4 regions of the Paenibacillus sp. EPM92 genome follow, and region 4 is predicted to be linked to each of the others. Evidence: riboswitches for the same ligand, from Rfam matches in the RefSeq annotation. Region 4 holds a riboswitch; each other region holds the start of a gene.
What was found. A riboswitch is a leader RNA that binds a small molecule or an ion and turns the genes downstream of it on or off. The one in region 4 is predicted to bind cyclic di-AMP.

Region 1 (11,071 bases), on a different contig from region 4:
ATCTGGGAAGAATCAAACGGAGCGGGCCCGCCTTAGCCCGCCGTTTTCGGATTCCGGCATATGACTTCGGACTCGTGCTTTCGTTGTACGCCGTTCTTTTTTTGAGCGGAATTACGGATTTTTTAGGTAACGCGCGTCTGCTTTTTTTCAAGACTTCACCTCCAATCAGGATGGGGCGTACCTATACTCATGCATATGTCTCATGGATTGGGAATGATAGGTGCATTCGTGGATAGGCTGTAAATTTTATTAAATACGCATATATCCTATTAAAATTTTGCAGAAGGCGAATATAGTGTAGTACCAATAAGTTTGGCAGTGGTTATGAGGTGAAGCATTTGGGGTCACCTATTCCAAGTCAAGGAGTGAACGCTATGGAAAGCTCCCAACCTTCTAAACCGTTCGACGACGCGCTGCTGGAGTTCGTATGCGAGCGATTCCAATTGGGCAGATTCATCCGATTTGACGGTATGCTGGGCGGTTCATTCAATGTGAACATGAAAATGACAACGTCCGACGGAACCTTTGCGGTCCGGGTGCTGAACCGCTCTGCCGCTCCGGAGCATTTGGGGCATGCCCGGCAGGCAATTGCGCTTCTGCGTGCGAACGGCATTCCCGCTGCGTGCCCGTTGACGGCGGTGGGAGGCGATCCGTTTATCCGATATAAGGAAAAACTGGTACAGGTGACTCCGTTCGTAAGCGCGGATTCGTTTCAATGCAGAGAAGCGCAGGTTTTTGAGAGCGCCCGCATGTTAAGAGCGTTTCACGAATCGCTTGTCCAAGTTCCGGCAGGCCCCCGTCCTTCGTGGTCGTTCTATGCCGATGCGGCCTATTATACGGAAGCGCTTGAGCGGATGCGCAGCTTGTCCGGTATACCGGCGGATGAACGGGCCGAGGCCGAGAAGCTGACCCGGCGGGTGCTGGATCAGTGGGGGGATGCCGCAAGCGGCTTGCCTTGCACGACGCTTCACGGCGATTGGCATTTTTGGAATCAGTGTTATGCGGAAGACCGCGTTTGCCTCGTGATGGATTTTGATTTTATGCAGCAGGGACAGCGTGTTCAAGACATCGCCTATGCGCTGTGGGTCATTAACTTGCTGCTTCCCGAGCATGCGGATACGTTTGATCGTTGTTTTCTCCGGGGCTACGGGAAGTTGACCGAGGAGGAAGCAGCCATTATGCCCATCGCGGCAGCCAGAGTCAGCTTGTTCTTCTTGTGCCATGCCGCCAATGCCTCGAGCCCGGCGCAAAGCTGGCGTAAACATTATCGCAAACAGCTGCCGTTCATCCGATCGATGCTGGCGGAAGGCGGGCAGCGGGTGGTGCGGTTGGCCCAGGAAAGTCAACTCTGATTGGCCGGAGTAAGCGCGAGAAGCGGCAGGCGACATGCCCGAATGCGCTCAGTCACAAAACGTCCAAAAAGACAACGAAAAATAGCCCGGTTGAGTCATTCTTCCAAGCAGCGGTTTACGATATATTACGAATGGAAATACTGATCGCTGTAACCAGGGAAGGGGATAATTTGGAAATGAAAAAGCTGCCATTCACGTTTGGACTCGTCCTGCTTTTATCTCTCTTGTTGTCGGGCTTAGCAAGCGCTCACGTGACCGTGCAACCGAAAGAAACGACACAGGGAAGCTATGAGAAATTCACTGTCCGCGTACCGTCGGAAAAAAACGAACCGACCGTAAAGGTTGAAGTGAAATTTCCGCTGGACGCGGTAACCGTTTCCCGCTTCGAGCCGAAGCCCGGCTGGAAGTACGAGCTGACCAAAGAAGGCGATAAAATCAGCGGCGTCATCTGGACGGCAACCGGAGAAGGCCTTGGACCGACGGAATTCGGCGAATTTTACATGCAGGGCAAAGTCGCCGATACGGCTACCGCGATTACGTGGAAGGCGTATCAGACTTATAAAGACGGCAGCGTAGTCGAATGGGTCGGCGCCGAAGGTTCGGACAAGCCGGCTTCCGTGACGAAGGTGAATGCGAAGCCGGCAGGTGCGGCAGCCGATAGCCACGGACATACCGCAGCGCCGTCAGCGGGCGATTCGCCAGCCGCAGCTTCGACTGACGGGGCATCGAACACGCCGCTTTACTTATCGATCGCAGCCGTTGTGCTGAGCGCAGCGTCTCTGCTTGTTTCACTGGTGCGCAAGAAATAAGCGAACTTCCGATTCGCGGTAAGCCTGCTTCTTCCTTCCGGGAGAAGCAGGCTTTTTGCGTTGTCGGCAGAACGGCGGCGCTTTCTCCTGCGGCATCCGCGCATTCCCCTACAACCCATGCTTATACGGTCCGTCAGATCGGCCGATACCGCTCCGCTTCACCGGATCGCGGCTCCACGGATTCCGCCTGCTGCCTGCTTCGGCAAGCGTGGAGAAACCGGCCGAATATCCGTTCATAATATTGCAATCGTCGGGGGATGCTGGAAGTAGGCAATCGATCAGCCCCATCTCACTTCTGTTCAGGAGGAATAAATTCACATGTTTAACCGATTACGAACGAAGAAAACAACACTGCTGCTTACGATCGCTCTGCTGCTTAGCTTTGCCGTCTCAGGAACGGTGTTCGCCTTCGGCAAAGGCGCCCAAGGACCAGATGTTTACGCTGTGCAAGGGATGTTGAAGTCGCTCGGTTATTTCTCCGGCTCCATATCGGGTTATTACGGACCCGTCACGGAGAACGGGGTCAAGAGGTTCCAGAAGGCGTACGGCCTTCCGGTAACGGGGGCGGTCGACGATAAGACGCTGCAATCGATCCTATGGGCTTACGGTAATTTGAAAATTCCGAAGAAGCCTGCGCCCGCTCCGACGCCAACGCCAACCCCGGCTCCGGCTCCGAATCCGCAGTCGCCAAGCGACAACAAGCTTAGCGCGGAGGAGCAGCAGATGATCGACTTGGTCAATGGGGCGCGTACCCAGGCCGGCTTACCGGCGTTGACTGTCGATCCGCAGTTGTCCCATGTGGCGAAGTTGAAAAGTCAGGATATGGTGGATAAAAATTATTTTTCCCACCAGTCCCCGACGTATGGCTCGCCCTTCGATATGATGAAGCAGTTCGGCATCAGCTACCGCAACGCCGCCGAGAATATCGCCTGCAACAAAGGGGTAGAGGCGGCACACCAAGCGCTGATGAATTCGTCCGGACACCGCGCCAACATATTGAGTAACGATTTCACGCACATCGGCGTCGGCATCGTCGACGGCGGTCCGTGCGGCAAAATGTTCACACAGATGTTTATCTCTAAATAACCAAACCAGAGCAAGCTCCAGCAAAGCACAAACTTTGCGGGAGCTTGTTTGTTGTTATAAACTAATAAAAAAACGGAGGTTTGAACGAGATGAAAGCAACGGTCTGGAAAGAATTTAAAGAGTTTGCCATGAAGGGCAATATGATTGATTTGGCGATCGGGGTTATTGTCGGCGGCGCCTTCGGCAAGGTGGTCACGTCCATCGTCAACGATTTGGTTATGCCCCCGATCGGCCTGCTGCTGGGCCGTGTAAAATTCCAGGACTTGTTCATCAGTCTGGACGGCCGGTCTTTCGCTACGCTGGAAGATGCCAAGAAAGCGTCGGCGCCGACGTTAAACTACGGCTTGTTTATCAGCACAATGCTTGATTTTCTGATCATTTCGTTCGTCATCTTCATTGCCGTGAAGCAATTGAACCGACTGCGCAAGAAGGAGGAGGCAAAGCCCGATCCGAAAGCCGGCTTGCAGGAATGCCCGGAATGTTTATCCGAGATCCCGAAGAAAGCGATTCGCTGCAAATATTGCACGGCTGTCGTGAAAGCGCAAGCGAACGGACAAGCCTGATCCATAGCGGCACTTCAGTAGATCCATTCCATGTTGGGTATCTTAAGATGTAACAGACCAGAGAGGATGGACATGTTTATGAATATAGGCTCGGCTGTGCAGGAACAACTCGTCTTTATTCATCAGCCTTATAACATGCCGCCTGCATTCATAACCGTATGCCGGAAAACCGTACCCTGGCGGATTCCCCGCCAATAGCTGCGATGCCTCATCGTCTCGCCCATTTTTGGACGGTTGCCGCACCAGTATACGTGACCCTTCATAAACTGAATTTGACTGTATCCCTAGACCTTGTATTGATACAAAAACCCGGGCAAGGAGGGGTGACATTTGAAGGGCAGCGATCACAAAAGTAAATTTTTACTCACCAATCGCGAACGCGAAGTATTTGAACTGCTGGTGCAGGACAAAACGACGAAAGATATCGCGCAGCAGCTGTTTATCAGTGAGAAAACCGTACGCAACCATATCTCCAACGTCATGCAGAAATTAAATGTAAAAGGGCGTTCGCAAGCGGTTGTCGAGCTGATTAAGCTTGGGGAGCTGCAGATCTGAGGAAATCCAATGGACCTAACAAAGTCTTCTTTTTACGGTTCTTCTTTGCGGAGAATCGTAAGACGAGGGCTTTTTGGTTTGTGGAGGAGAGAAAAACTTGCCCTTTGCGTTTGAGTGTGGTATGATTACTTTAATCATATATTTGAAACCTTGATTCACATATTGCAAAGGGTTATCATTTGTGCGATGGTACCTTTTTCAATGTGTGAATTTTTTATTTGTTTCCAAAAATAAAAAGTACATGTTAAATAAAAATTTGGAGGTCATATTATGCAAACAGGTACAGTGAAATGGTTTAATGCTGAAAAAGGTTTTGGTTTTATCGAAGTGGAAGGCGGCAACGACGTGTTCGTGCATTTCAGTGCAATCACAGGCGATGGTTTCAAATCGTTAGATGAAGGTCAACGTGTTGAATTCAATGTCGTACAAGGAAATCGCGGTCCGCAAGCCGAAAATGTTGTAAAGCTGTAAAACCCAAAGCAAGCTGCCCTAACAAATATGGAGGGCAGCTTTTCTTTTGGATCATAAGGAGGGGTTCATCATGTATTTTCGGAAAAAATTGTTAGAGGATATCCCTACGGAAAATACGATGATTTGGTCATGTGAAAATGAAGACTGTAAGGGTTGGATTCGTGACAACTTTGCCTTTGAATGTCAGCCGATTTGCCGACAGTGTCTTGCTCCGATGGTAAGCAGCATGAAGATACTGCCGTTGCTCTTAAACTCGAACATCGACTTTAAATCACTTAAAAAAGGTGTGCAGATTTCTTAGCTGTCGCCCCCCTAATCAAGCCTTCTTTTTACGTTTCCTCTATAAGAGGGATCGTGAGATGAAGGCTTTTTGGTTGTTGGGGAAAAGAAAAAACGCGATTCATCGAGTAAAAAGCATGAAATAAAAGACCGCATGATATGTAAGCGGTATCACGCGTCGTTTTATCAAAACGATGTCTAATATCTTGATTTCATCTGTTTTACAGCTTTTTTGAATAAGCGTATGATACAACTCATGAAAACAAAATAACGTTTCTAATTCTAATTCGCTTAATTTCCCTTTGGGAAAGCGGGGGAACCAAACTCGAGCTTTGCTTATTGGTGTGAGAGCCAAAAATCAAAGTTTGAAGGGGTGAATCCTTGGACACAAACATCGGTAGTGTTTTTGTCCGAGGTAGGGTGCAACTCTCACCACCCGAATCCGTCAGCTAACCTCGTAAGCGTTGTGTGGAGGAGATGGGGAAACTGTGATCGTCTAACGTGACCACAGGGGAAGCGCCTCTGTGGCTTTTTATTGCCAAAAACCGGGATATCAAAAATGAAATGCGTCTTTATCGCTGAGTCCTTTAGGGGATCGGGGGAACCATTCGGTAATGGGCAAGGTTGTTACACCGCTTATTACTTTGGGGTGAATTTCTAAAGCAATCCCGTACATTTGTACATTTGCTTAGAATAGGGCGACTCTTACGTCCGAATCCGTCAGCTAACCTCGTAAGCGTAAAAAGAGAGGCGATTTTGTCGTGCGAAAGATACGGTTTTTTTGCCGTACCCAGGAAGCCGCGAGAAGAGTCCTCTTCTGTCAGGCTTCTTTTTTTATGTCTCTTTAGGATTTGAAGATGTACAACCGTTTGTGACTTTAGGAGTTGATATTTAATGTGGATAAAAACACAGCAACATCGGGTAAAATATCCAAATCATGAAGCAGAGAATCGGCTTCAAAAGGGGGAAGCATTCAAGATGATGTCTGCTTTGAAACGGTTCTTAATCGGTCGTCCTTTGAAATCCGAAGAACTCGCGGAAGAGAAGTTGAGCAAATTTAAGGCTCTTGCCGTATTATCATCGGATGCACTGTCTTCTGTTGCTTACGGCACGGAACAAATATTGCTGGTTTTAATGACAGTAGGTTTTGTGGCATTATGGTATTCCATTCCGATTTCCATTGCTGTATTAGGGTTATTAACGATTTTAATTCTTTCCTATCGCCAAACCATATATGCTTATCCGACGGGGGGCGGGGCATACATCGTATCGAAGGAGAATCTGGGGGTGCCTGTCGGTTTATTAGCAGGGGGATCCTTATTAGTTGATTATATTTTAACTGTGGCTGTTAGTATTTCTGCTGGAACCGATGCGATCACATCCGCTTTCCCTGGCCTTCACGACCATCGTGTTCTCATTGCTATTGTGATGATTGCTTTTTTGACCATCATGAATTTACGGGGAATCACGGAATCGGCTTCTATCCTTGCTTATCCGGTTTACCTGTTTGTCACTCTAATTGTGCTTCTTATCCTGAGCGGGTTATATAAATATGCTGCAGGCGGTGTTTCTGCAGCGCCCCAAACTCATGATATGGCAATCTCGGGAATTAGTTTATTTATACTCCTTAAGGCTTTCAGTTCCGGCTGTTCCGCATTGACCGGGGTTGAGGCCGTATCTAATGCAATACCTAACTTCAAGGCACCGGCGGAGAAAAATGCGGCAAGAACCCTGATGATGATGGGACTTATTTTAGGCAGCTTATTTATGGGGATTAGTTTTCTAGCCTATACCTATGGCATTACACCGAGACCTGAAGAAACCGTCGTTTCCCAAATCGCCGCTTCCACGTTTGGCCGGGGGCCCATGTATTATGCCATACAAGCTTCTACGGCTTTGATCTTATTTCTCGCTGCGAATACAGCCTATGCCGCATTTCCGCTGCTTGCCTACATGATGGCAAAAGACAAATTTATGCCCCGTATGTTTACCGCCAGAGGGGATCGACTCGGGTTTTCAAACGGGATCATCGTACTCGGTGTTTTATCGGCTATTTTAATTGTTATTGCTCAGGGACATACGGAAGGCCTGATTCCTTTGTATGCTTTAGGCGTGTTTATTCCGTTTACCTTGTCCCAAACAGGAATGATGCGCCGCTGGTGGAAAATGAAACCGAAGGGTTGGGCTATCAGCTTTTTAATCAATACAATCGGAATGATCACAACGTTCTCCATCTGCTTAATCTTTTTGATTACAAAATTTTCACAAGTATGGATCACATTCCTTTTCCTTCCGGTTGTTATCTATTTCTTTATTCGTATCCACAAGCATTACCTGAATATGGCTAATGAACTGCGGATTGATCCGAAAGCAGAGACGCCAGTGACCAAAGGAAATGTGATCGTTGTCCCGGTGGCAGGGGTTAATCGGGTCGTTTTAAATACGATCGGGTATGCCAAGTCGATATCAGAGAACATTATTGCCGTTTATGTTGCTTTTGACGACGATGATGCACAGAAGATGGAGAAAAAATGGGAGGAGTGGAATTCAGGCGTTCGGCTTGTTATTTTAAAATCCAGTTATCGGAGCATACTGAGACCTTTAATTAAATTTATCGATACAATTGAATGGAAAACCAGCGAGACGGATTATGTAACGGTGATGATTCCGCAATTTATTACAAGGAGTTGGTGGCACAATTTTCTGCATAATCAATCCAGTATATTAATTCGTGCCTATTGATTAAATCGAAAAGACGTTACGATTTCGACTGTACCTTTTCATTTGAAGCATTAATTAGAGCTGCTGCGTTCAGACCAAAATCCACGAATGGAGGCACCTGATGTTGAATTTATTTGAGCTGGCGAATCTTCATCCTGATATTGAAGCTGTTCACGAGGTCGTCCAGGCTTTAAAGGCTCGCATTGATGGTAAAGAAGTCGGAATTAAAATCCTGAAGAATGAAGCCGGTCATTACTTTTATGAACTAAGTCATTATTATAGAGGAGCGGATAATGCCAACCCGTACGTTTCAACGGACAATCGGTTTGCTTCAGTCGAAGAGGCGGCACGGGGAGCGCTCCGGTCGGCAACGATGTTTTACCGGAGCACCGATGAGGGTGGAACTTGGTTGAAGAACGAATCCTTTTATCCGTAATATCAAGCGAAGATTTTTGTGCCGGCGGCCCCCTGCCCCGCACGAATCTGAAGCAGGACCTCCGCAATTGCGAAGGTCCTGCTTCAGATTACGCTCCAGTTAAATCATCGGGTAAATCCGCTCCAACAAAGCTTTGATCTCATGATGATTCTTTCTTGCTGCCGGCTGTCACATACGCGTTGCGTCCGGCCCCGAGGCCCACGGACAGCAGCAGAAGACTGGCCGCCACAGTGATTAACAACGGAATTGCCCAAGTGTTGGTCACGTCATGAAGAAACCCGAACAGGACGGGGCCGAACGCGGCAAGCAAATATCCGACGGACTGCGCCATCCCCGACAGCTCGGCGGCTTGACGCGCATTCTGCGTGCGAAGCCCGAAGAAAGCAAGCGCCAAACTGATGCTTGAACCTACTGCAATCCCAATACAAATAATCCAAAGCCAGATCAGCGAGGTATTCCCGCTAAGCAATCCGAGGTATCCAATAAGGTGAAAGAGCACCGTTACGATTACAATGCCTCTTTGGTTGGAACTGCGCCCGGCGAGAATCGGAACGATGAATGAAACCGGCAGGCTTACAAACTGCATGGCGGATAGCATCCATCCGGCGGCTGAGACGCTCATCCCCCGGCTATGCAGAATTTCGGGCAGCCATGCCGCATTAATGTAAAAAAGCCACGACTGCAAGCCCATGAACAAGGTGACCTGCCATGCCAGGGAGGAGCGCCAGATGGAGCCGCCGCCGCCCGCAGTTGACGCTGCCTGGCGGGAACGAAGCTGCGGCAGCCAGAAGAGCGCGGCCAATCCGCCTAAGACAGCCCAGCTTGCGAGAGACCCCCGCCAGCCAAGTCCTGCCCCCACCGAAAGGGGGACGCTGATACCCGAAGCCAGTGCGCCAAAGACGTTCATCGAAACCGAGTACGCACCGGTCATGAATCCTACATGCTCGGGAAAATCCCGTTTAACAAGGCCCGGCAGCAGCACGTTTCCGATCGCAATGGCAAGACCGATGATGATTGTACCCATGAATAGCGTGACGACCGAAGCATAGGACCTTAGAAGAATCCCGACAATTAGCACGATCATGCTTAGGAAAAGCGTCATTTCCATCCCGATTTTGCGTGAAATTTTAGGGGCAACCGGGGAGAGCGCGGCAAAGGCCAGTAACGGCAAAGCGGTTAGCATGCCGGTTACCGTATTCGATAAATGAGTCTCTAAACGAATCGCATCTACCAAGGGGCCTAATCCTGTGATGGCGGCCCGAAGATTTGCGGCGACCAGCAATATCCCCAGGATTAACCACACGGTCTTCATCCGGGAACGCACGTAATGTCCGCTAGAGTCATACTTCAGAAGCATATTCCTAGACACCTGCTTTCTAGTCTGACAAATTACACATTCTATAATCATATCAAAAAAAATAGAGAAAAACATCATAGGTCTGGTCAATCGGGAGAAAATTTGCGGGCGCATGAGGAGGACTCTTTGGTTGGCGAGTGCGAAAATGATATAATTAATAGAATATGGCATTGAAAACTGATGAGATGATGGAGCAGATCACATGCAAACAAACACGACAGCTGCCCCCAAGGACGATACGTTCATACAGGGGGTAAAGGATTGTATTCCTACTTTGCTCGGGTACTTAAGCATCGGGTTCGCCGCAGGCGTCGTGGAGAAGACCGCAGGCTTAAGCTTAGCGGAAATCGCTCTTCTGTCCTTGCTGCTTTATGCGGGTTCCGCACAATTTATTTTTGCCGGGATGATCACGGCCAGTTATTCCGTTACCGCCATGATCTTTACGATTTTTTTTGTGAATCTCCGCCATATTTTGCTAAGCGCGGCCTTATCGCCTTATTTTCGACATCTCTCTCCGATGAAAAATATTGGGATAGGTTCCCTGCTAACCGATGAGACGTTCGGAGTGGCATTAACCCGGGCAGCCGGCAAGGAGCGGATCAGTGAAAGATGGATGCACGGTCTTAACGTGACAGCATACTTGAACTGGTTTGTCGCGAATATGGCCGGCGCGTATTTTGGACAATGGATTACAAATCCGGAGAGGTATGGTCTTGATTTTGCTTTGCCGGCGATGTTTATAGGACTTCTTGTACTGCAAATGGCAAGCCGCGGTCAAATCATGAAAGACGTTGTTGTCGCAATCAGCGCGATCTTCATTATCGTGGGAATGAGCATGATTTCATCCGGAAGCTTAGGTGTTATCGTGGCTACCGTTCTAGCTTCAACCATAGGATTGGTGATGGATAAATGGAAATAAGATGGCACATCGTATTCATTATTATCGGAGCGGCTATTGTAACCTTCATTCCGAGAATTCTTCCCCTTGTAGCGCTTAGCCGTATTCAATTGCCAAGCTGGGCATTGCAGTGGTTGAAGCATGTTCCGATTGCTATTATGGCTGCGTTGATTGGACAGGAACTGTTCGCACCGCAAGGGGAGGCTTCGTTTTTTATAAATAAAGCGGAGTTAGTAGCCGCCTTGCTTACTTTTACGGCAGCCATGATCACACGCAGCCTGCTGGGGACGGTCCTCATTGGCATTCTGAGCATGTTCGCACTGCGTTTATTTATTTAGGGCACAGCCGGAATCCTTGATATGAAGGCGAATCTCAGGTACTTTTAGCTATCTTTCGACAATAAGATTTGTTATGATTAGGTACAAAGTGCGACAGCTGCTTCTGCAGCGAAGTAGTCGTTCAGCCCAGCCAAATAGCCTTCTCTTCGCGCATCCCGTCCGGACTGTGCAAAGCAGAAGGCTTTTGTGAGCGCGAATTACATGGT
Region 2 (3,450 bases), on a different contig from region 4:
GTAATTAATTAAGATCTTATCCTATTATCCTGTTTATATCAAGTTAGAATATAGCACAGCGATGCTTTATTACATGACTTATGTGGTTGTTCATCTAGCATGCGCTCGCGGCAGATCAGGGAGCTCATTCACCGAAATAACTTCATCGGTTTTCTTTTGGGGCTTCTGCCAATATTGATCGCTACCTGGCAGATCATCGAACCATGCCGCATCTTCAGGGCAATCCAACACCATGAACTTGCCGTATTCGTTATCCCGCGACTGGTGATATTTCAGATAGGCCTTTCCGTTATCAATAGCCAGAATTTCGATTTTGCCGGAGGTGTGACTCATGGATAGACGCACCCTTTTACCTAAGCCTGAAGTGCGCGCCTTGGCTTCTTCCACGATTCGGTACACTTGCTGCAGCGGCAGAACGAACTCGCGATTGCCGGCCACCGGACGATTGACGAAGAAATAATAGGGGGTTACGCCGGCCCATGACAGCTTATCCAGCAGCTCTGCCAATCGTTCGGGGTTATCGTTGATCCCTCTAAGAATAGGCGTCTGATTGACAACAATAGCGCCGGCTTGATGAAGAGCTTCAAAGCCTTTCTTGGCTTCGGCGGTAATCTCGCGAGGATGATTGATATGCGCCATCACATAAATCCGCTGGTTTACGCTTGAATGACGGCGGATGACTTCCAGCAATCGTTCGTCTTCATAAATCCGCATCGGATTAAAAACAGGTATTTTCGAACCGAGCCGTATAACTTTAACATGGTCGATTTCTCTTAACCGGCTCAGGATGCTTTCCAATTTGGCTGTTGCCAGAATCAAGCTATCTCCTCCGGTAAGCAGCACGTTGTTAATTTCCGGATGACTCGCAATGTAGGCTAGACCGGGATCCATATCTTTCGTCGCTTCATGAACGTCATTGCGAAAGAGTCGCTTCCGGAAACAATATCGGCAGTATGCACCGCATACTTCAGAAACCAGCAAGAGAGCCGTAGTCCGATATTTGTGCTGGCAGCCCGGCACTACGTAATTGGTATCCTCATCGGAGGCATCCCAGCGCCCATATTCGGATAACTCCCCTTCATTAGGGATGACCAGCTTTCGGATCGGATCTTCAGGATCGTCCCAATCAATCAGGTTCAAATAATAGTCGTTCACCCGAAATACAAACTTATCTGTAATCGGTTTAAGCTTCTTTCTTTCATCCTCAGGAATTTCCAGTATCTTATCAATATCCGTTATATATTTCGGCTGTGTCATATTTGCTCCTCCTACTACGAGTTTTTTCAAACCACAGACCTGATCTGTTCCCTCCTTTTCCTGGAATAAACGATTTGTGCTTTCTTTTAACAAGTAAAACAAAAAGACCCGATTCGAGACGAACGATATCGCAGCATGGCGATAACCGATCGTCATTCGAAGGGTCTTCAAACAAACAAAAAGACCCTGATCTCGGGTCAATAGATGCAGGTTAATGCATGTAGAAACTTGACCCATCTCCTGCTGACGAGGTTAGCTGCCGGGCTCGGGAAAGATGGTTCCCTACATCGTTACATGATTCGCCCCAATTACATTGGTTCCCCCGCTTTCCGATTCGAAAACCGGAAATTAAGCGTACGTTTATGATATACAAACATTTTTGAGAAGTCAAGGAAATATGTTTATCTGGTTTCCCGATGTAAGGTGTGTCTTTGGAGACGCGGACAATATTTGCGCATTTCCAATCGTCCGGTTTGATTCTTTTTGTTTTTTGTCGTCGTATAGTTACGATCTCCCGTTTCCGTGCAAGCCAATGTTACGATTACCCTCATCCTGTTCACCTCCTCTACAGTTGCCAATTACCTTGATTGCTCGTCCTCAAGCTCAGCGAATATTTCCGCGCATCGTTGCATCAGCAAGCAGAAAGAACGGTTGTGTCCGATAAAAAATGAAGAAAGATCGTACCGGTTCCGGCGCGGCTCCCATGTTACAAGCAGACGGTGTCTCATCCGTGTCAGGGCCAGCTGTACGAATCGATCCGCTGTCGCCGAGCCGGTGATGGTTATATACGCATAGAGCGAATGATCTTCAGGTTCATCCAATAAACTTACGCCCGCGCAAGAAAATTCCGTCTGGATGCGCGTCCGCTTAAGGAGGGTAAGAGCCATAAGCAGTTCGGCATCGACCGGGGTGTTCCCCAAAATAACGGTTTGTTTGGGACGCTTTCTTGGCTTCGCCCGCTGCACCCAACAGGCCAATTCCTGTTCCCGGCGTTGCCATTGTGTCTGGGAGTGATGACTAATGATCGTCTCATCATCGTTTTGTGTGCTCTTCTTCAATATCACACCCCCCCATGTAAACCGCTATAAACCCAGCACGCAGGGTTAGGGCACAATTCCCTGACCGGATGTTAGCATTTTTGTCACTACAACTTGGACCGGGGCCGTTCACGACAATAATATTTGTAATTTTTACGATTACTTCACATCATACCTTAACCTTAACGGCCAGTCAACTGCGAAGCTTGAAGTTTTTACCTCGCCGACGAGTTTAGGCTGATTTTGCCAGCTCCATAGATCCTCTCGGTCTTCCGGTAACTTCGCAACGGTTATGCAGGCGGGTCTTCTCCTGCACAACAAAAAGAAGTCTTTCCAAGATCGAAAGACTCCCCGTCAGCAAGGCATTTTAAGATATTGCCTTGCTTGCTCTTTTACATTCGCTACTTTTGCAGGTGTGATAGGTGCCCATGAAGTCGAGACGATGATCCGTTACTTTAAAGCCATATTCTTGTTGAAGTCGATTCTCCAATTCAAGCAGCCAATCGTCTTTGATTTCCTTGAGCGCCCCGCATACCGTGCAAATCAAATGATGGTGCATATGCGTATGTTCTTCGCTGCGGAGGTCGAAGCGGGCAACCCCGTCTCCGAAGTTCATCTTCTCCACGATATGAAGCTCGGCCAGCAGCTCCAACGTCCGGTATACAGTAGCCAGGCCGATATCGGGATATTTGTCTTTCACGAGCATATACACATCCTCGGCGCTCAGATGTTCCTGCTCATTCTCCAATAAAACCCGAACCGTCGCTTCGCGCTGGGGGGTTAATTTATAGTTGCTGCTCCTCAACTGCCGATTGATTTTGTCGAGTTGTTCCAATACCATCATGGATGCACTCTCCTTTAGTCTCGACGCGCGTAAATTTTTTTATTGTCCGCGAAATGAATCTCACTATTTATAATTATTCTAATCTTATCGCAATTCTAAGTAAGAAGCAATGGAATTGATTATTCAATTGTCCGCATGAGGCGGAAGATGACAAACACATCGGTCGAACATCATCGCAGCGAGAGCCCCGATTCAGTCCGCTGCATCATCTACAATAATCCGTTGTTCGGTCATGGTAACTAATAATTGCTGGGATGCTCATCATATGTTATGATTTATTTAATAAAGACCAAGTGCTGCTAACACTTGGCC
Region 3 (5,015 bases), on a different contig from region 4:
GAGAGTAGAACGTCGCCAAGCAACGTAAAAGACCAGGATTCGACATGTTGTCGATCTGGTCTTTTTTTCTTCAAAAAAACAAACAATAACCCACAGCACAACTAAATGGGGTGAAACCTTGCCGTACATTGTGATCGATCTTGAGTTTAACGGTAGAAAACATTATGCTATCCATCCGATGGAGATCTTGGAAATTGGCGCAGTTAAATTAAATGAACATTTACAGATCGTCGATACGTTTCAAAGTTATATCAATCCCAAGTACCCCATCAATCAATTCGCCTTGAATTTTTGCAAAATCGATAAGGACGTGTTGACCACCAGCCCGCCTTTTCCGGAAGTCATCGGCAAATTTATTGATTTCTGTGGAGTCGATTATAAAATCGTAGCGTGGGGAAGTACGGACTTTTTCAGTCTGTTTGTCGACTGTAAGATTCATGCGATCTCTTCGGATTGGTTAACACGCTTGATCGATATGTCCCGGTTTTTTGATGGCGGATTACAGCAAGTGCTGGCAGCTAAGGAGATTCCTTTCGTCGGGCAGCATCATTCGGCCCTGGACGATGCATTGAACGCCTGCGAGCTTCTAAAAATAAATCCGGACATTGTGAAGTCAGAACGGTATTATAAGCCCGACCATTTTAAGCTATGCACAGGCGGCATCAAAAAGAAAATCAGCTCGGCCTTAAATCAAGCCGTTCAAAATAATAGCTTCTTAACATGGCAAGAGTTTGCTTCCGATAAGGAAACTCAAGATTATTTTGACATCATGAATCTGTCTGAATCGGAAATTGAAATGGTCGAAACGTTGTTTTCAAAATTTTATAAACAAACCTATGGACGTAAAACAAGATCCAAGCTGCGGTCCTCCGCCCCCACTTTATGATGGGGGTTTTTTAATGATGCCGGACGGATGAAACCGTGCCGCTGTGCGGCATACTAAACCCTGATTACATTACATCTATGGCATAACACTCAACTAGAGGAGGTATTCAGCTATGAGTCCGATTCAAGGAAACAATTCGAATAATGAGCTGGCGGAACTAGGAACGCATGCCGCGGCGGCGACAAATTTGCATCGTACCCGGACGACGGAAGAACCGGTTCAAATCCAACCGCCGGTCGGCGGCAGCCCGGGACCCTTGGATAATCGCAGTCACCGCTACGATAATAAGAAGAACGGCAAACCGATCTAGCGCAGCAATAGCAAACAGGCGGAGTACGTGCGCCTGTTTTTTTACTCCTCGTCTTCAAATAAAGTACGGAGCATGCGTTCCCGATTCGTCATAAATTGCTTCGTGATCAAGTAGTGCTCGGTTTCTTCCAAAGTCGTCTTTTGTAAACCGTCCGGGGTTAATTGATAATGAACGGCGTCCGGGTAACTCATCAGAATCGGCGAGTGCGTCGAGATGATGAACTGGGAGTTCTGCTCAACGAGGGTGTGGATACGTGCAAGCATCGACATTTGCTTCAACGGCGACAGTGCGGCTTCAGGCTCATCCAAGATGTAGAGACCGTTGCCTCCGAAACGATGGACGAATGCGGAGAAGAATGACTCTCCGTGCGACTGCTCATGAAGCGACTTGCCGCCATAGGAGTCGATGATGCGTCTTCCGTACGAAAATTCGCTATCCAATTGGTCGATATTCGTCGCCAAATTGTAATAAGTTTCAGCTCGAAAAAAGAATCCGTCTCTCGGTTTAGTCACGCCCCGAACCAAGCGGATGTAACGATAAAGCTCCGAATGGGAATCACGCGTCGAAAACGCAAAATTTAATGTGCCGCCTTCGGGATTAAAACCCCAGGCAATAGCAATCGCCTCCAGCAGCGTCGATTTGCCGGTTCCGTTCTCTCCGATGATATAAGTAACTTTGGGATGAAGCTTTAACCCGGAGAAATCACGCAGAGCGGAAAGGTGGAACGGATAACGGGTGAAGGAAGGCACTTTATCCCGAAGCAGTTCGATGCTGCGGATATACGGGTCCTTGGTGGCGGTCGCCATCATGTATCAACTCCAGACGGGAACGTATGTACGCTTTTCTTCATTTATAATATCATAAATTATGTAATAATGGAAAACTAAAAATAAGTACATGCCAATGCTATTGCAAAGCCGGCCTCACGCACCAGTGGGCCGGCTTTGTTTATTTCCGCGTCTTCGCGATAAGATCGGACACGGTTACGAATTGATAGCCTCGTGATTTAAGCTCCGGCAGAATCCGCTTCAAGGCTTCAACCGTTTGCGTGCAATCCCCCTCCAAATCGTGAAACAACACGATGTCGCCGTTGTGCACGTTCCCGAGCACTTGCTGAACGATTTTGTCGACGCCGGGCTTGCGCCAATCCTTCGTATCCATATACCAGGACCACATCACGACGGTCAGCTTATCTTCTTTCATCGAATGGAGCAGCGTGTCGTTATAAAAACCTCCGGGAGGACGAAACACGTTCGGCATCTGTTCCGTAATATCAAAGATGACCTCCTGCGTTTGGCGAATTTCCTGAATCAACCGGTCGGGAGGATAATTTTTCAAATAATGATGGTCGAACGTATGATTGGCAATTTCATGTCCTTCGTTCACTTCGCGAATGGCGATGGCGGGAAACAACTGCACCCGTTTGCCGAGTACGAAGAACGTACCCTTGGCCTGATAGTCTCGAAGAATATCGAGAATCTGCGGCGTATAAACCGGATTGGGGCCGTCATCGAACGTTAATGCGATCAGCTTCTGATCGGTTTGCACGTTCCAGACGACTTCATCGCTGCCGGGCGCCGCGGCGCTCGCCGTCGTGCAGCAGAGCAGCAAGCAGAACATCAGCAGCATAACCTTCCTGAACATGTCACACCACCTCCGCCGGGATATTTACTTGTAGTTTCGGGCTAAACGCAGTGTGCTATCCACGAACAAAGGCAGGCAAATAAAAACAGCAGCCTCGAAAGGCTGCTGTTGTGGGGGGCTTACGGTTGCTTAAGAACCGAGAACGTACACTTTCACTTGTTGAATGCCGAACCGCGATGCTTGACTCGGGCTTTCAGGAACGAAGATGTCGATTTTGTTCCCTTTAATCGCACCGCCGACATCGGTGGCCGTTGCGTACATTCCGCCGGTTGGGAGCCCTGCATAGTTATATCCTTCGATATACACTTTGGAACCGAGGGGAATGATGTTCGGATCGACAGCGATGGTACCGAGCTTCAGCGTGTTACCCATATAATCCAGCGAGCCATACCCACCGTTCTCGCTTGGAGCAGCGGTATAGGCAGTAGCCTTCGCTTCAATGACTTTCACATAATTTTTGGCGATCGTCTTGGGACGATACCATGCCGGAGCGTGGTATTTGCCGTCCGTACCGAGAATGGCGATCCGGTTGTTCGCATCCCATTGGGTGGTCTTGCCGAACGTTTCGGCAAGCAGACGGAACGGGACGTAGACGCGGCCGTTCACCATTTTCACCGGATGTTCGATTGAAGCGGTTTGGTTATTAACGCTGATGACTTGTTCCCCGGTTGTGACCGATAAGGTCGTATCGCCGCTGCTGATCGCAACGTGAATTTGCGAGCCTTCCTGCTGCCAAGTCAGTTTATAGCCGAGTTTTTCGGCGATTGTCCGCGCAGGAACATGAAGCTTCGAGTTGCCGTCCAGAAGCGGCTGGGCATCCGGGAAGTGCACCAGCGAGTCGTTGATCTGCACCTTGATATCAGTGGGCAGATTTAACGGAGCGGCGTGTGCCGGCAGCGCTGCGGACAAAAACGCAGGCAACATCAAGCTGCATGCAAGAAGCATGCTTTTGAATTTCTTATTCAATTGTATCCCTCCTGTCAGCCTCCGAGGTTAGTTGTCGGGTTCGGGAAGAGGATTTTCCCTAAGCTGGCCCGCGGCAATCGCGGAACTCAATTATTCACCCCATGTGATGCGTCCCCCGTACGTTCAGAAAATGAACTGTTCGATTCGGCTTTTAAAAACTTACCATAGGTTGCCGTAATGGTTCAATGCATAAATTCATCCAGTCACTTCCTGTAATTGTAAATCGCGATGAATTTCGGCCTGAATCGATGTCCAGAAACAGGATCGGTGGTACAATAAAAACCTGTTCCTGCAATCTGCGCTCTAGACTTGGGGGCAGGACGATCTGTACAGAAACGGAGGCATCAGACATGTATCAGCGCGATTATATAATGAAGCTCATCGAGCAGACGGCTCGGGTAGTCATGAAAGTTTTACATAAACAGGCGTTATCGTTCCACGAGCGTATGGAATTGTTGAACCATGCGTTAAGGCAGCTCGTCGGTTTGGATTCCAAGCTGCTGCAGGCGTTGTCGGTGAAAGATTTGCTGGTGCTCCTCTCGCCTGGCGGACATCCGGATATCGGGAAGGCGCTCGCAGCCTCAGACCTGCTGTTGGCCCGTGTCAAGGTACTGCAGCAGGAAGGGCAGATACAGGCCGGAAAGGCCGAGGCGCTAAAATGGCTTGAGCTGCTGCTGACGATTCGTAAGATGGAGGAAAGTGCGGACTTGCGCGAGGAAACGGAGCGAAGGATCGAGACTGCGTTGGAATTGATCGGTCGATCGGGCATGGAGGCCTCCCAGCTCGAACTGCTTGTTCCTTATTATGATGAGACAGGACGGCTTGCTAAGGCGGAAGATGCGCTTTTTCACTGGATCGATGAAGTGAAGGGGGATGCATGGAACGAGCGGCTTTCACGCGTACTGGACATCGGCATGGAGATGTACGAGCGCTGGCTGACGGATTCGACATTGCAGCTGGAAGACGGAGGGTTATCGCGGGAAGAAGTACGGCAGGGCATGGCGGAGCTTGCGAAATTCAAATCAGGAGCCCGCAGGGAGGAGGCCAATGATGGATGAATGGATGTTCATGACTGGAGCCGGACTTCATGAATATGCCTTTTGCATACACTTACGTGGGAAATAGTGGGAATGACGGTGCCGGGATTCAACTGGCGCCGTTGTTTTTTAATGAGGAACATGGCATGAACATTGCGTGAAAAGCGAACTA
Region 4 (11,071 bases):
CATTGCAGACATTTCCCATGAGCTGGGAACGCCGATGGTGGCTGTGCAGGGGTATGTGAAGGCGCTGCTCGACGGCGTTATTCAACCGGAAGAGAAATACATGCGGCTTATTTACGACCGGGTGTTGACAGTGAACCATCTCATCAAGGACTTGTTCCTGCTGTCGACGTTCCAGGCGAATCAAAATCACTTTGAGCATCAGCGTATCGAGATCGGCGCTTTCGTACGTGCGGTGGAACGGAAGTTTATGCCGGATTGCGAGCGGGCCGGGATTGCGTTTGACATGGAGATGCCCGGGGAGGGTGCAGACCCGGTTATCGTATGGGGCGATCCGGTGCGGCTGGATCAAGTGTTCGAAAATTTGCTGCGGAACGCGATGAAATTTACCCAAGCGGGCGGAAGCATCCGGCTGTGCAGCGAGTTTCAACCGAAATACGAGGGAGCGCTGCTCGGACATTGGTTCGTGAAGGTATCGGATTCCGGTATCGGTATCGCCGAAGAAGAGGTGCCGCATGTATTCGAGCGATTCTACCGGAGCAAGCGGGCTAGCGCTAACGGCATTGAGGGGACCGGCTTAGGACTGGCCATTACTAAGGAAATTATCCAGAAGCACGGCGGCGAAATCGGCGTGACGAGCCGGGCGGGAGAGGGCAGCACCTTCTTCTTCCTGATCCCCGCCGAATCCGTAACGTCCGTCGACGGGCAAACGCGTTCTATGATTAAAGGAGGCTTGTCATGAACAATCAATTGTATGAAGTGCAGCGCTTTTTGCAGAGCAACCGCATCCTGATCAGCTTCTCCGGGAAGCTGACGCAAGGACTGATTGAAGAGTACGGGGCGGCTGTCAAAAAATATCTGGAGCATGCGGAGCGGCCGACGAGCGAAATTCACGACGTCTTTTCTATTTTTATCGAGCAGACGCAGAACATTAAGAATTACTGCAGCCATCAGGAAAAGAGTCCGCATGGCGAGAGAATCGCCTCCTCCAGTGTCGTGACGATCGGCAAGACGGAGCACAATCATGTGATTCATTCGGGCAACCTGCTTGCCAATGACGATGTCCTCTGCTTGCGCAAGACGTTGGATCAAATCGTTTCGCTCGACAAGACGGAGCTGAAACAGCTGTACAAAGCGAAGCTTCGCGAGACGGTCAGCCCGGACGCGCTCGGTGCCGGCATCGGGTTGATCGAGATGTCGCGGAAAGTGAAGCACCCGCTCGAGTATTCCATAATTCCGATCGACGAGCACGTGTCGTTCTTTACCTTAAAGGCGGTGGTTTGAGTTGGATACTTTGATGGGCCTGCAAATCGAATCGACGAAAAGTACGCCGGCGGTTCAGTTCGATACGGAGACGAACCATTTAGTCATAAGCGGACAATCGTATCCGGAGAATGCATTCAAGTTCTACGAGCCGCTCATGCAATGGATAGACCGGTATTTAGAGCGGGTGAGCGCGGAGGAGTCCGTACTGCTGGAGCTCAGATTGCCTTATATCAATACCAGCAGCACCAAGTGCTTCATGATGCTGCTGGAGAAATTCGACGAAGCTTACAGGGGCGGGAAGAACATCCGTCTGGCTTGGTACTGCAGTCCGGATAATGACAGAGAACAGGAGTGCGCCGAAGAATTCAAGGAAGATTTGAACCTGCCGTTCGAGATCATTCTAAGAGAAGAGGCGTGAGCCTGGTGAAATATTACGACAAAGGAACGCTGCGTATTATCGGATTTGCAAGTCTGGTCATCATCTTCTCCATGCTGCTGATCGGCGCCATCGTGTATATGTTTACCGAATCGGGCGTCGTGAAGAAGCTGAAGGAGAAGGATTTGCCGAGCATCGCGCAGGCGATGGCAGCCAAGGTGGACGGTCGAATCGATCGGGCGAAGGAAACGTCGTTCGTGCTGGCCGCCGACCCCGATGTGCGGCGGTGGCTGCAGGATGGAGAGGCTGCAGGCGAGTACCAGGAGCGCTCGCTGCAGCGGTTAACGACGCTCGTGCGGCAGTTCGGCTACAGCAATTCGTTCATCGTAAGCGCAGGCACGAGCAAGTATTGGGGCGAGAACGGCAAGCTGCTCGGGTCGGTCAGCCCGAACGAGCAGGCGGATCGGTGGTTCTTCGATTTCCTCGCGTCCAAGCAGGACATTCAGGTCAACCTGGACTACAACAAAGAGCGTGGGCAAACGTTCGTATTTACGAATGCGCTTGTGAAGGACGGCGACCGGCCGCTCGCCGTCGTCGGCGTCGGGCTTAGCCTGGAGGACCTGGCCAAGGAGTTCCAGCAGTTCAAGTACGGCGAAACAAGCCGCTTGTGGCTGATCGACCCGAAGGGCGAGATCGTATTGGCGGCGGAGACGTCGGATTACGGCAAGCAGATCGGATCGTTCCTGGACGGGAACATCGTCTCGCAGCTGCTGGAGCAGGCCAGTCCGGTATCGCAGACGCTGGAATTCCAGAACCCGGACGGCGAGCTGACCGATCTGATCAGCTACCCGCTGACCTCTACCAACATGCAGCTGCTGTTCCAAATCGAACGGCAGGAGACGGTGTCGTTCCTCAGCCGCATTAAGCTGAACACGGTTGCTGTTTCACTGATCTCGTTCGTGTTGATCCTGTTCTTGTTCTATTATGTTTCCCACCGGTTGGCCAATCCGTATGAGCGGGCGCTGCAGATGAATCAGCAGCTTGAGCGGAAGGTGAAGGAGCGGACGCAGGAGCTGGCGGAACGGAATGAGAAAATGATGGATAGCATCGATTACGCGAAGCGCATTCAGGAATCGCTGCTGCTGCGCCCGCAGGAATGGACGACGGCTACGAAGGAGCACGTATTGATCTACAAGCCGAGAGACGGTGTCGGCGGGGACTTTCACTGGGTGAAGCCGCTACCCGGCGGGACGCTTATCGCGATTGGCGACTGTACGGGGCATGGCGTACCCGGGGCGCTCATGACCATGCTCGCCATTTCACTGCTGGACCGCGTCGCGGAGGAAGGATATGCGGAGGAGCCGGCCCGCGTTCTGGGCGAATTGAATCGTCTGATCAAGAAGACGTTGAACCAAACCGAACCGAATGGCTTAACCGACGACGGGCTCGATATCGGAATTTGTTATTTGAGCGAGGACCGGACGCTGCTGCGCTTTGCCGGGGCCAAATGCTCCTTGTATTTGAGGGATGACCGCCAAGGGACGCGCGTGCTGGAAGGCGGACGCAAGAGCATCGGCTACCGCCGGACGCCGATGGAGTACCCGTTCGTGTCGCATGAGCTGCGCCTGCAGCCGGGTACGTCGTGTTATATGGCAACCGACGGCTTCTTTGATCAAAGCGGCGGGGAGAAAGGGTATGCCTTCGGCAAACGCCGGTTTACCGAGCTGCTCGACCGTTACGGGCATTCACCGCTGCGTGAACAGGCAGACCTGTTCTGGCACGAATTCCAAACCTATATGGGCGACGAGGCTCAGCGCGACGATATTACGCTGTTGGCGTTCCAAGCCTCGTAGAACGAATAAACATCCCCCGGCTAACCTTTAAACAAGTACCCCGCGCCGCGAATGTTCAGCACATAATTCGGATTGGCCGGATCGGGCTCGATTTTTTTGCGGATGCTGCTGATGTGGACGAAGACGGTGCGCGTATCCCCGATGCTGTCGCTCCCCCACACCTCTTTATACAGCTGGTCGGGGGGGAAGACGCGGTTCGGATGAGCGGCTAAATGAACGAGCAGCTGCATTTCCTTCACGGTCAAAGCCGCTTCCTTCCCTCCCGTCCTGATTCGGAGAAGAGCCGGTTCGATTTCTAATTCGCCGACGACGATGATGTCCGGTGTCTGCACAGAGCCAGAGGGCTTGGGCTCCGGCCGATTACGGGCGATAGGAACTCTCCGCAAACTGGCATGAATGCGGGCCACGACGACAGCCGGATCGAACGGCTTCTCGATGTAGTCGTCGCCTCCGAGCTCGAGGCCGCGAATGATATCGCTTGAAGACGTGTTGCAGCTAATAAACACAACCGGCACTTTCGATACGCTGCGGATGCGGCGGCACAGCTCGTAACCGTCCATATCGGGCAGCACGATGTCCAGCAGAACCAAGTCGGGCGAATCCCGCTCGAAGCGCTCCAGCCCTTCGCCCCCGCTGCCTGCCTCCATGACCTGGAAGCCTTGCGGCTCTAAGTAGAGCCTGAGTATATCGCGAATGTCTTCCGTATCTTCGACGATCAAAATTTTCTCGTTCACCATGAGATGGAATCTCCTCATCGTCCGAAAGGACGGACTTTACCGGTTATTTGGGATCGAATTTATAGCCTACTCCGCGAATATTGTGAATGTAGGTCGGCCTTGTAGGGAGAGGCTCCAGCTTCTTGCGCAGATTGCTGAGATGGACAATGACCGTACGCGTATTCCCGTGACTTTCCATTCCCCAAACCGAGGCATACAGCTCTTCCAGCGTATAGACGGTCCCGGGGTTGCGTGCGAGATGGACGAGCAGCTGAAACTCTTTGGTCACAAGCGCGATCGGCTTGCCGTCCAGCAGCACTTGAAAGCGGACCGGGTCGATCTCGAGACCGGCGTATGCAATGACGCCATCCTTGGCGGGGGCACTCGCCTCCCACTTGCGATCTCTGCGAAAGATGGCGGTGCGCCGCAAGTTCGCGTGCACCCGGGCGACGAGCACCTCGGGGTCGAACGGCTTCACGATATAATCGTCGGCGCCAAGCTCTAATCCTTGAATAATGTCGCTCGAGCCGCTTCGACTGCTGATCAGCACGATGGGGGCGTTGGAATAGCTGCGGAGCTCCGCGCACGTATCCAGGCCGGCGGTTGCCGGGGGGCCGATGTCCAGCAGAATCAAATCCGGTTCGACCGCGTCGAACTGCGTAATCGCTTCTTGCATATCGGTCGCTTCGTACACGTCGAAACCGTCATCCGTAAGGGCGTTGTTAAGTAAATTGCGAATCTCGGGCTCATCCTCCACAATGAGGATCTTCCGGTTAGCCACGTGCGGATTACTCCCTTCGCTCGACTTCTGTTGTCTACGGTAAGGCCCCGGCTGCTTCTTGCGAGCGTTGCTTCTCCGGAGCTTTACGAATTTTGTTGAAATATATCGGAAAAAGGAACGAGTTAAAGCTGAATTGATCTACTTTAGTCGGATTTTAATCGGAATTAGGTCTAGAAGCCTATATAATATGAGTATATCACAAAATTGGAAAATTTGGGTTGAAAACATAGAGCGGCGTACAGCAGACTCGGACAAAAGGGGCGATTCCAATGGCTAAGGTGCTTGTCGTGGATGATGCGGCATTTATGCGTGCGATCATCGGTGGAATGTTGAAAGAACTGGGGCATGAGGTCGTCGGCGAAGCGGAGAACGGCGTTGTGGCGCTCCAGAAATATTGGATGCTGAAGCCCGATTTGGTTACCATGGACATCACCATGCCCGAAATGGACGGTATCGAGGCGCTGCGAAACATCATGAAGTACGACCGCAACGCCAAAGTGCTGATGTGCTCCGCAATGGGCCAGCAGAAGCTGGTCATCGAAGCGATCAGCCTGGGCGCGAAAGATTTTATCGTGAAGCCGATTCAGAAAGAACGCGTGATTAGCACGCTGCATCGCTTGCTCGGTTAAACCAGAAGAGCCGTTCTTCACGTCTAACGACGGGGAGAACGGCTTTTTTTTCGCTGTTTGGATCACGGCTTCGCGGCTGCGGCTCCTTCCCGGAATAAAAAGACAGAAAGCCCTGGCGGCTTGTCCCGTAATCGACCGGCACGCAGGTGCGGGATCGTCGGTTCAAGCCGAGGGCTTTCCAGACAAGTGAATCGTTTACGTCTTAGCGATGGTTACTTGGCGTCGGTCATAACCTGCCCATATTGATCATCCGAAAGGATGCGACGGGCCGTTACATAACGCTTCGCATAATAAGAATCGGTCATCTTCGTGATCACAACGCCTTCGTTCGTGGCGGAGTGATAAAATTTGCCGTCTCCTACGTATACGCCGACATGAGAGATGCCTTTGCCGTCCGTGTTGAAAAAGACAAGATCGCCGGGACGGAGGTCGTTCTTCTCCACCGTGGTGCCGAGCTGGGCTTGGCCCTTGGAGGAGTGCGGCAGGTCGACGCCGAGTTTGTCGAACACCCAAGAAGTGAAGCCGGAGCAGTCGAAGCCGTTGGTTGTTGTGCCCGCCCACTTGTAAGGAGAGCCTAAACCTTCGTTAACCGCTGCGCTTAATGGGGTTTCAGCAAATACGCTGCCTACCGAAATCGTGCAAAACAGTGCTGCGGAAAAAACAAAACTGACAAGCTTCTTCAAAGAAGTTTCCCCTTCCAGAGCCTACGAGGTTAGCTGAAGGGTTCGGTTGAAGGTTCCCTATGATCACTCTGAAGCGAGATCAATTCACCCAAAAACTGGTTCCCCCGTTTTCTGCGCGCAGAAATTCGGCAATATTTTCTGTTTTATTTTCCAAGTACAGTTATTCGAGCAAAAGTGACGATATCCTTCTTTTGTCACAAACTTGTAATAAATACAGGGATTAAAACGAAACCGGGCGGGTATACTAGATAGATTGACATTGTAAGCGGATACATACAAATGCGGATGCCGGGCCTTCCGTAATTTTTACACGTGCTTCGTGAACGATTGTCGGAACGCCTCGAAAGCTCGCGATTGCGCATACGAGGGCGGCCGATAGTATCGGTACGGTACCCAGGACCATAACACAAAGCTGTATAAGACCCGGATTCATTGAGAGGATTTGACAACGCTTTATAGCTTCACTACAATTTGTAGTGTGGGGTGCATGGCAAATGAAAATTCATAGCTTCAAGTTTTATGAGAAGGGCTTGAAACGGTTCTTCGGACCGCTGGAGTCGAAAGTGCTGGACATCCTGTGGACGCATCCGAATCAGTCCATTAAAGAAGTCCAGAAGAAGCTGGAGCAGCAGGATGAGCATTTGAACTTCAATACGGTCATGACCGTGATGAACCGCTTGGTCGACAAAGGCGTGCTCATGAAGAAACAGGCGGGTCGGGCGTCGGTGTACGAGCCGGTGCATTCAAAAGAACATTTTCTGGATATTCAATCGAGGGAAATTGCGCACGAACTGCTCGAAGATTTCGGTCCGCTGGTTGTCAATCATATGCTCGACGCGCTGGAAGAGGCCGATGCGGAGATGATCGAGAAGCTGGAACAAAAAATTAAAGACCTGAAAAAGGAAAGATAGGCCATGTGGGAAAATCGGTCTAGAATGTTATTTGCTTCTGCGTTCGTCCTTGCGCTGATCGTGTGGGTCCAGATGGGGCTATATGCGGCTCATGTTCTGTTCGGCTGGTCGCTTCGGTTCAACGTCTTTGAAATTTGCAGCAGTCTGCTGCAGGCGCTCGGCTTCGATTCGGTGACGCCGCTGCTTAGCGTGCTGGTCGCTTATACGTTCGGCTTAAGCCTCTGGATCTGGGCGAAGCAAGTCTGCTTGTCGAGGCGCGCCTACCGGAAGCTGCTCGCTTCCCGGCATGAGCGGTCGACGCAGGAGCTGAATGCCCGGTTCAGCGCGGACAAGCCTGACCTGCTGGTCGTCATGTGCGCGGAGCCGATCGCGCTGACGCTCGGATTGTTCCGGCCGAAGATCATCTTATCCACCGGATTGCTGAAGCTGCTCGATCGCGATGAGCTGGAAGCGGTCGTGTACCACGAGCAGTATCACCGGAATCATCGAGATCCGCTGAAGACGTTCTTGCTGCACCTCGCTTGTTCGGTCATGCGTTATATCCCGATTCTGCGCTGGTGTTACCATCATTATAAGATTGCGCGGGAGATATTGGCCGATCGCGAGGCGATGGCGGTCATGGGATCGCCGGCGAGCTTGGGGAGCGCCTTGTTGAAGCTGATGAAGAAGAGGGAGCGGACCGCTTCGATGGATTTCGCGTACGTCTCTTTCGCAGATACCTCGATTAACTACCGGATCCGGCAAATTCTCGATCAGCAAGGCGCGCCTTCGCTGGGACTGCCGGTAAAGCTGGCGATCGTGTCGCTGCCGGTTGTGGTTTTCCTGTCGGGTTTGTTTTTCTTGTCGCTGCTTTAAGTTGAAGCCGTGGCGTTTGAGCGAGTCATATCGCGGATCGGTCCCGTTAAGGGATTTTTCTTTATACAATTACACTACGGATTGTAGTGTTAACAATTGAAGGAGGCGTATTGATGACAACGAAAACACTCGCATTATCCGCAGGAGTTGCAGTTGTGTTACTAGCCGGGGCCTATGGCGCGTACGATTATTTTGCCGGCAATCATATCGAGGTGAAGGAGGTCATTCCGGCCTCCGCGCCAGTCGGCGGAGCCGCTGCGACGGGACAAGCCATCAAGGCGGAGCAGATCGACGGGAAGTGGTCGGTGCTGCCGGCATCGGAGGTGTATTTCTCCGTTACTACGTCGAAGGAGACGGTGAATTTTGTCGTGACGCCGACTCAGGGAAGCTGGGAGCTGAACACGGCCGATGCGTCGAGGACGACGGCCGAAGGCAAAATCGAGACGAGTGTGCTGCAGTCGGGAAATCCGCAGCGCGACAACCATATTAAGAGCAAAGATTATTTCGACACAGCGCAGTTCCCGGAAGCGGTGTTCACCGCCAAGTCGTTCGACCAGCTGCCGCAGGCATGGAAGGAAGGCGAGAAAGTCGGTTTTCAAATGAGCGGTACGCTGCAAGTGAAGGACAGGAAGAAGGACGTGACGTTCCGGAGCGAGGCCTTGTATGAGCAAGGGCAGCTGAGGCTGGAAGGCAGTACAGTCGTGACGTTCGCCGATTTCGGCATGAAAAATCCGCACACCGTGGCGCTCGACACGCAGAATGACATCCAAGTGCAGCTTCGGCTTGTGCTCGAGAAGGCGCAGGGGTAATGGATAGGGAAGCGCGGGGCGAAGGCGCGGTTTGCGGATGGGCGCTGGGGTCATTGGCGGCTGCGGTCCGCACGCACGGCTGGGCCGCACTGCCGATATCGGGAGATATCGCGCAGCGAGGCCAAGGCCGCTGCTGCGTCCTTGGCCTCTTCGCCGTGCGTCGCGCACGCCGCTACGCTTTCTCCGTCCAAAGCGCGAATTGCGTGCCGATCGCCCATACTTTAAAGAACATTTGCGCCAGGCGGAACACCTGGACGGCGAGCAGGGCCAGGAAGCCGGCCCAGAAGAAGGACGCCGCCATCACGGCCGCCGTCGCCAGAAGCCCCAGACCGAGCACGGTAAGCGCGGCCAGTACGATTGCCGGCAGGTGGCGGACGATAAAGAGGCAGGTGAACAGCATCGAACGTCCGCTTGCTTTGCCGATCTGCAGGTACATGAAGACGAGCTGGATGAGCAGCAGGTAGACTGCGAACGCCGAAAGTACAGGCAGCAGCGCGCGCACAAGCCCCGAGTAGGACACTTGCGAGCCGAACAGCTCGGTGGCCAGCGGTACGAGCCATACGAGCGGAGCCAGCGTCAGCAGCAGTTGAGCGGCGTAGAATCCGAAATAGGGCAGCGTCAGCCTGCGGATGCCTTCCACGAACCGGTAGCCGGCGTTCATGTCACGGTTCTGAAGCGAGTAGTAGACACCGGCATTCAGCAACGGATGCAGCAGCATCCGAAGCGCAAGCAGCGCTAGTCCCCACCAGAGGAAGGGCTCGATCAGGTTTGTCTTCATCAGCTGGAATTGGCTTTCAATCCAGAACAGCTGCACGGCTTCCTTCGACAGCTCCGTCGGGTAGCGGTGAAGCAAGGGCAGCACAACCGACTGGACCAGCTTGTAGAGGGCGATACCCCAAGCCAGATGGTATACAAATAAGGTGAAGACGGCGAACGGCTGCCCCCAGGCGATCGACCAGCCCGATTTAACGCGATTCCACATGTGTACGAACCCTCCTCACCACGCGACCCAGCCGAACAAGGTCTCCAGTATTTTAACGATGCCCATATTCCAGCGGACGGACAGCTTCGTATCCACGTTCGTCTTCATAAAGCCGTTAATCCGCTTGTTTTCCAGCACGATCGTATGCTGCGGATCGATCGCCGCCCAGTCGAGCGGCGCGGCATGCGTCAGCTTGTAGATGATTTCGCTCTCAGAGCCGTTCCATGTCTTATCGATTTGCGTGCCGTCGGCAAAGTGGAATCGAACCGGGACGCTCGGGACGGTGCCGCCGAGCTTGCGCAGTTTGACGCTGTTCTCGTACACCGTTTGGCCGTTCTCCGTCATCTTCTTCGTATGGATCCCCGCCACTTCATAATTGGCCATCATGCCGCCGTACACATATTGATCGAAAAATTCTTTCCAGCTCGATTTCGTCACATCTTCCACGGTGCGTTGAAAATCTTCGGTGGACGGATGCTTGAACTTCCAGCGCTGGAAGTACGTCCGCATAATTTTATTCATCGTCTCCTGGCCCGCTTGCCCTTCTATCGCCTTCAGCACGAGCTTGGCCCGGGTATAGACATTCTCGGCGTAGTTGCCGTGCCCCGCATAGTTCCAGGCGTTCAGCTTGAGTGAAGCAGGGGCGGTGATGTAGCTCGATTCGACGAGACGGTTCGAACGCACGCCGTACTCTTTCTCCATCAGCCTATCTTCGGCGTAGGACGTGAACCCTTCGTCCAGCCAGGCTTCCTCGAATTCGTTGCTGGCTACCATGCCGTAAAAAAACTGATGCCCGATCTCATGAACGATGACGCGTTCGAGCTCAAGGCTCGGGTTGTCTTCGCCTGCTCCCCAAGCGGTGACGAGCGTCGGATACTCCATACCGCCGGCGCCGTTGCCGTTCTCCGGAGGCACGACAATGGACAGTGTCGAGTAAGGATAGCTGCCGTACCATTCCGAATAGCGGGCGAGCGCTTTTTTCGCGGCCGTCATATAACGCGCTTTCAGATGCTCGTGCTTCGGATCGAGATACAGCTTGATCCGGACGCCAGGCAAATCCTTGGTGGCATAAGGCTCCTCGAAGTAGACGAAGTTCGGTGAGGCGGCCCAGGCGAAATCGTGAACGTCGTCGGCGTAGAAGGTATAGAGCCGCGTCTTGCCGTCGTTCACAACAGGTTTGGTCGGGAATCCGCTCGCCGCCACGGTATAGCCC

Region 1: it holds a riboswitch for cyclic di-AMP, as region 4 does, so the genes downstream of both, JMF85_RS10605 (APC family permease) here and JMF85_RS03180 (C40 family peptidase) in region 4, are expected to answer to the same signal.
Region 2: it holds a riboswitch for cyclic di-AMP, as region 4 does, so the genes downstream of both, JMF85_RS16205 (KamA family radical SAM protein) here and JMF85_RS03180 (C40 family peptidase) in region 4, are expected to answer to the same signal.
Region 3: it holds a riboswitch for cyclic di-AMP, as region 4 does, so the genes downstream of both, JMF85_RS01160 (stalk domain-containing protein) here and JMF85_RS03180 (C40 family peptidase) in region 4, are expected to answer to the same signal.

The regions. Positions count from the first base shown of each region.
Region 1 is NZ_BCPS01000054.1:71,716-82,786, forward strand. Features, by position in the region: gene JMF85_RS10565 (glycosyltransferase) at 1-151, opposite strand, end outside; gene JMF85_RS10570 (phosphotransferase) at 375-1,352, shown strand; gene JMF85_RS10575 (YcnI family copper-binding membrane protein) at 1,529-2,161, shown strand; gene JMF85_RS28360 (hypothetical protein) at 2,270-2,398, opposite strand; gene JMF85_RS10580 (peptidoglycan-binding protein) at 2,480-3,247, shown strand; gene mscL (large-conductance mechanosensitive channel protein MscL) at 3,337-3,810, shown strand; gene JMF85_RS10590 (helix-turn-helix domain-containing protein) at 4,141-4,365, shown strand; gene JMF85_RS10595 (cold-shock protein) at 4,636-4,836, shown strand; gene JMF85_RS10600 (cold-shock protein) at 4,907-5,137, shown strand; cyclic di-AMP (ydaO/yuaA leader) riboswitch at 5,394-5,594, shown strand; cyclic di-AMP (ydaO/yuaA leader) riboswitch at 5,682-5,870, shown strand; gene JMF85_RS10605 (APC family permease) at 6,094-7,857, shown strand; gene JMF85_RS10610 (hypothetical protein) at 7,958-8,272, shown strand; gene JMF85_RS10615 (CynX/NimT family MFS transporter) at 8,412-9,629, opposite strand; gene JMF85_RS10620 (AzlC family ABC transporter permease) at 9,832-10,548, shown strand; gene JMF85_RS10625 (AzlD domain-containing protein) at 10,539-10,865, shown strand; gene JMF85_RS10630 (aromatic acid exporter family protein) at 11,063-11,071, opposite strand, start outside.
Region 2 is NZ_BCPS01000069.1:36,642-40,091, reverse strand. Features, by position in the region: gene JMF85_RS16205 (KamA family radical SAM protein) at 91-1,257, opposite strand; cyclic di-AMP (ydaO/yuaA leader) riboswitch at 1,483-1,622, opposite strand; gene rpmG (50S ribosomal protein L33) at 1,659-1,808, opposite strand; gene JMF85_RS16195 (hypothetical protein) at 1,836-2,321, opposite strand; gene fur (ferric iron uptake transcriptional regulator) at 2,662-3,138, opposite strand.
Region 3 is NZ_BCPS01000007.1:19,277-24,291, reverse strand. Features, by position in the region: rRNA gene rrf (5S ribosomal RNA) at 1-21, shown strand, start outside; gene JMF85_RS01180 (3'-5' exonuclease) at 131-886, shown strand; gene JMF85_RS01175 (hypothetical protein) at 999-1,196, shown strand; gene JMF85_RS01170 (AAA family ATPase) at 1,238-2,002, opposite strand; gene JMF85_RS01165 (polysaccharide deacetylase family protein) at 2,145-2,840, opposite strand; gene JMF85_RS01160 (stalk domain-containing protein) at 2,970-3,806, opposite strand; cyclic di-AMP (ydaO/yuaA leader) riboswitch at 3,808-3,966, opposite strand; gene JMF85_RS01155 (DUF6483 family protein) at 4,157-4,864, shown strand.
Region 4 is NZ_BCPS01000019.1:24,647-35,717, reverse strand. Features, by position in the region: gene JMF85_RS03215 (sensor histidine kinase) at 1-739, shown strand, start outside; gene JMF85_RS03210 (SiaB family protein kinase) at 736-1,281, shown strand; gene JMF85_RS03205 (DUF1987 domain-containing protein) at 1,283-1,681, shown strand; gene JMF85_RS03200 (SpoIIE family protein phosphatase) at 1,687-3,492, shown strand; gene JMF85_RS03195 (response regulator transcription factor) at 3,513-4,229, opposite strand; gene JMF85_RS03190 (response regulator transcription factor) at 4,273-4,989, opposite strand; gene JMF85_RS03185 (response regulator) at 5,259-5,618, shown strand; gene JMF85_RS03180 (C40 family peptidase) at 5,831-6,301, opposite strand; cyclic di-AMP (ydaO/yuaA leader) riboswitch at 6,305-6,442, opposite strand; gene JMF85_RS03175 (BlaI/MecI/CopY family transcriptional regulator) at 6,796-7,212, shown strand; gene JMF85_RS03170 (M56 family metallopeptidase) at 7,237-8,067, shown strand; gene JMF85_RS03165 (YceI family protein) at 8,181-8,876, shown strand; gene JMF85_RS03160 (hypothetical protein) at 9,049-9,858, opposite strand; gene JMF85_RS03155 (M1 family metallopeptidase) at 9,874-11,071, opposite strand, start outside.